DNA from 2 places in the Janthinobacterium sp. PAMC25594 genome. Region 2 is predicted to be linked to the other one. Evidence: predicted binding sites of a transcription regulator. Region 2 holds the regulator's gene; the other holds the start of a gene.
What was found. Region 2 encodes FNR, which switches genes on or off when oxygen is low (the NO sensors DNR and NnrR bind a similar motif). Its sites were predicted from a motif close to TTGATNNNNATCAA; they were not measured.

Region 1 (2,197 bases), 2.1 Mb from region 2:
TACGCGCATCGTCGAGCTGCGCAGTTTCACGCAGGCGGCGCATGACCTCGGCTATCCGAAGGCGACGGTCACGCATGCGATCAAGCAGCTTGAAGCGCGGCTGCGCGTGCGGCTGCTGCAGCGGACCACGCGGCAAGTGACGCCCACGCCCGATGGCGAGGCGTATTACCAGCGCTGCGTGCGCCTGTTGGCGGACCTGGAAGAAACGGAAGCCGTGTTTTCCTCGGCGATGCAGCAGCCGGCCGGCAAGCTGCGCATCGACCTGCACGCGACCCTGGCCATGCATTTCGTCCTGCCCGTGCTGGACCGGTTCTGCGCCCGCTATCCCTTGATCGAACTGGAAATCGGCATGGGCGACCGCCTCGTCGACCTGGTGCGCGAAGGCGTCGACTGCGTGCTGCGCGTGGGTGAGCTGAGCGACTCGTCGATGGTGGCGCGCCGGCTGGCGTTGCTGGAACAGCTGACGTGCGCCAGCCCCGCCTACCTGGCCGCGCACGGCACGCCGCAGAACCTGGCGCAGCTCGATGGCCACCGCGCCGTGAATTTCTTTTCCGCCCAGACGGGCAAGGTCTGGCCCTTCGATTTCAAGGTGGCGGGACAGCGCCACAGCGTGGCCTTGCCGGGTACGGTGTCCGTCAACAATGCCGACGCGTATCACGCCTGCTGCCGCGCGGGCCTGGGCCTGATCCAGGCGCCGCGCTATCACCTGGAGCGGGCGCTGGCCACCGGCGAGCTGGTGGAGGTGCTGCGGGACTGGCGTCCCGACCCGCTGCCCGTGTCCGTGCTGTATCCCCATCAGCGGCAATTGTCGCCGCGCGTGCGCGTGTTTGCCGACTGGCTCGCCAGCCTGTTTGCCGAGGGGGTTTAATTTTGCGATGCCGCATTTTCTTGACCTGGGCAAAGAAAAAAATCCCTCTAGTGATGCCATCTAGCACTATTTGATGTGGATCAAAGTTTTTGTTGCACTGCACTCTTAGACTTCGCAGCGTTACTTAACGACAAAAAGAGGGAACTAGAATGAAGAAGTCCGCAACTGCAGCAGCAATCGTTTTGGCCGCCATCGGCGCATTCGCCGGCAATGCAATGGCGCAGGAAAGCCCATGGCTGGTGCGTGCGCGTGCCGTGCATATCGATCCGGCCAATAAATCCACGCCGCTCTTCGGCGCTGGCGCATCGGACACGATCCACGTCAGCAGCAAGACGATTCCTGAAATCGATATTTCGTATTTCTTTACCCCCAATATCGCTGCCGAGCTGATCCTGACGTATCCGCAAAAGCATGACGTCACCCTGGGTGGCCAAAATATCGGCACGTTCAAGCATTTGCCGCCGACCTTGTCGCTGCAATACCACTTCATGCCGGAAAAACAGTTCAGCCCATACGTGGGTGCAGGCGTGAACTATACGAATATTTCGAGCGTGAAACTGCTGAATGGCGCTGGCCGCCTGGAGCATGACAGCTGGGGCTTCGCGCTGCAAGCTGGCGTCGACTACAAGCTGGACAAAAACTGGTCGCTGAACTTCGACATCAAAAAAGTACAGATCCGCAGCGACGTCTTCGTCGGTTCGGCCAAGGCCAGCGAAGTCAAGATCGATCCTGTCCTGATCGGCGTCGGCGTGGGCTACCGTTTCTAAGCATGGCATGACAGCGCCCGTGCGGCGCGGACAATAAAAAAGGACGGCTTCGCCGTCCTTTTTACGTTTGGTGCACGCCGTTTATTTTTTCAGCGTCTTTTCCAGCGCCAGCTGGTAGTCCGTCTTTTCGTAGCCGGCCAGGTATTTGTTCGTCGCGTCGAGGAAGGCGCGCGAGCGGTAGGCCGCTTCCAGGTCCTTGACCCATGGCTTGGCCTTGTCGGCCGTGCGGATGGCGACCAGGTTGATGTAGCTGTCCGAGATCTTTTCCACGCTAAGGGCCGACGTCAGCTTCATGCCGGCGGCCAGGGCGAAGTTACCGTTCACAAAGGCGTAGTCGGCGTCCGCCAGCGAACGTGGCAGCTGCGCCGCTTCCAGCGGCACCAGTTTGAGCTTCTTCGGGTTGTCCAGCACGTCGCGCTCGGAAGCGCGCAGCGGATCGACGTTCGGTTTCAGCTTGATCCAGCCCATCTTGGCCAGCATCACCAGCGCGCGCGCCTGGTTGGTCGGGTCGTTCGGCATGGTGATGGTGGCGCCGTTTTTGACTTCCGCCAGGGTTTTTTGC
Region 2 (2,197 bases):
GGCGGCTGCTGCCTGGCCGTCAGCGTGACGATCTGCAGCAGCATGCCCAGCTTGTCGTCGAGTTCGGCAGCGGTACGGGTGATCAGGGCAGATTGCTGGCTCAGCAGTACTCGGGTGAAGTCGGCGCGCATGTGCTGCAGCTGGATCATGGTGACCAGCGCGATCATGGCGATCGAGGTCAGGCTGGTGGCCAGCGCGACTTTTACTTTGATGCCGAGTGGCTTCATGATTTCCTTTTCAGTACCGGGCGGCACAGGCGGCAGATAATGCTGTCAGGAATTTTCCTATCAATGCCCCAGCTTGGCAAGCGCCACCGCGCAAATTGCCCTCCCCGCATGGGCTTTTGACGATGTTGCCATATAATCAAAGTCAGAACGTCGTTTATTCAGCGGAAATGCGGTGAAATTGGCACACGGCAACCCTGTATGCAGTAAACTTGTTGTTGCATTTTCTAAAAGGTACCGACATGACTGAAGCGCTACTCACTCCCACCATGCCCACAGTGACCGTGGAAGCGTTGCGTGCGCGATGCTCGACCTGCAGCATGCATCAATTGTGCCTGCCAATGGGCCTCGATGTGGGCGACATGGACAGGCTGGACCAGATCATCGGCCGCCGCCGCAAGATCGTGCGCGGTGCCTCGCTGTTCCGCATCGGCGACTCGTTCCAGAACCTGTACGCGATCCGCCTGGGGCACTTCAAGACGTACCAGATCAATCCGGGCGGCGAAGAGCAGGTGACGGGTTTCCAGATGGCTGGCGAACTGCTGGGCATGGATGCCATCAGCGCCGACCGCCACCACTGTAATGCGGTGGCGCTGGAAGACAGCGAAGTGTGTGAAATTCCTTTTTCCAGCCTGGAACAATTGCTGGGCAATATGCCGACCCTGCTGCGCCATTTCCATCGCATGATGAGCCAGGAAATCACGCGCGAACAAAGCGTCATGCTGTTGCTGGGCAATATGCAGGCGACCCAGCGTTTTGCCGCCTTTATCGTCAACCTGGCCTCGCGCTATGAAGCGCGCGGCTATTCGGCCAGCAAATTTCAGCTGCGCATGTCGCGCGAGGAAATCGGCAATTACCTGGGGCTGACCATCGAGAGCGTCAGCCGTTTATTGTCGAAATTCAAGAAGGAAGGCTGGCTGCGCGTCTCCAACCGCGAGATCGAGATCTTGCAGCCGGCCAAACTGAAGGCCATTACGGCCGGTACCGACGTCTGCAAATAAGGCTTACAGCTCTTCATCGGCGTGCAGCGCGATGCTGCGCTGCAGCGGCCAGGTCCAGATGCCGGACAGGCGCCACTCGCGTTTGTCGTTTTCCACCAGTACTTGCCAGCGGCTGCGTTCGAGCATCGGCAGCGCTACGGAAAAATTGCCGGCCGCATCGGGCTGCACCAGCAGCTTGATATCCTTTTCCGGCAGGGTCGCATGCGCCAGATGCAGCTGCAACGGACCCTGATAAGCCTTGCCGAAGCTGTGCACGGAACCACTGAGGCGCGCTGACGCCACATCATAGGACAGGCTGGTATCCATCGCCAGGTCGCTGGCGATCGTGTCGCGCCGCAAGTCCTGGTTGATCGCCTTGCCCTGCTTGTAATAATCACCTACCACCAGCGCATCGGGCTGCGTAAACGCGATATACGCCATGCAGCTGCCGACGACCACGGACAGGCCGGGACCGATCATCAGCAGCCAAGGCCAGCGATGCTTGTACCACGGTGCAACGGGAGGTTGCAGTTTCAGACTGTCGGACATTTTGTTCTCCTTGGGGGCGGACCCTGTGGGTCTGACCCCAGCTTTTGCTTCCGGGTTGAAAATCAAGTGACCCTAACGCATGATTGATGATACCCCTACGGCGAAATACCGGGGTCGGACCCAGAGGGTCCGACCCCGAATCAACATCACCGCGGCACGATGAAGACCGCGCTTTCACGCACATGCAGCGATGGGTCGTCCAGCGAGTGCAATTCGATCGCAATCTTGTTCGACCCCTTTTCTCCCACGCCGTGCGGCACGCGCAGGCGGATCGGCCAGCCCAGCGTTTCCGTCGGCTGCAAGGTCACCTCTTCGCGCGTCAGCAAGGTCAGGCCCGGCAAGCCGGAAGCGCTGATTTTGAAATGCTGGGTTTGCTCGGACGTGTTCATGATCTGCAGGCGGTAGACGTTTTCGATCATGCCGTCTTCCACTTCGCGTCCCATC

Region 1: a site for FNR is predicted at 939-952, ahead of KY494_RS27525 (OmpW family protein). Genes of this name have one in related genera too.

What each region holds. Positions count from the first base shown of each region.
Region 1 covers NZ_CP080377.1:6,134,407-6,136,603, forward strand. The annotation lists gene KY494_RS27520 (LysR family transcriptional regulator) at 1-868, shown strand, start outside; gene KY494_RS27525 (OmpW family protein) at 1,018-1,635, shown strand; gene KY494_RS27530 (MetQ/NlpA family ABC transporter substrate-binding protein) at 1,717-2,197, opposite strand, start outside.
Region 2 covers NZ_CP080377.1:3,997,348-3,999,544, forward strand. The annotation lists gene KY494_RS17975 (response regulator) at 1-227, opposite strand, end outside; gene fnr (fumarate/nitrate reduction transcriptional regulator Fnr) at 467-1,225, shown strand; gene KY494_RS17985 (FixH family protein) at 1,229-1,753, opposite strand; gene ccoG (cytochrome c oxidase accessory protein CcoG) at 1,900-2,197, opposite strand, start outside.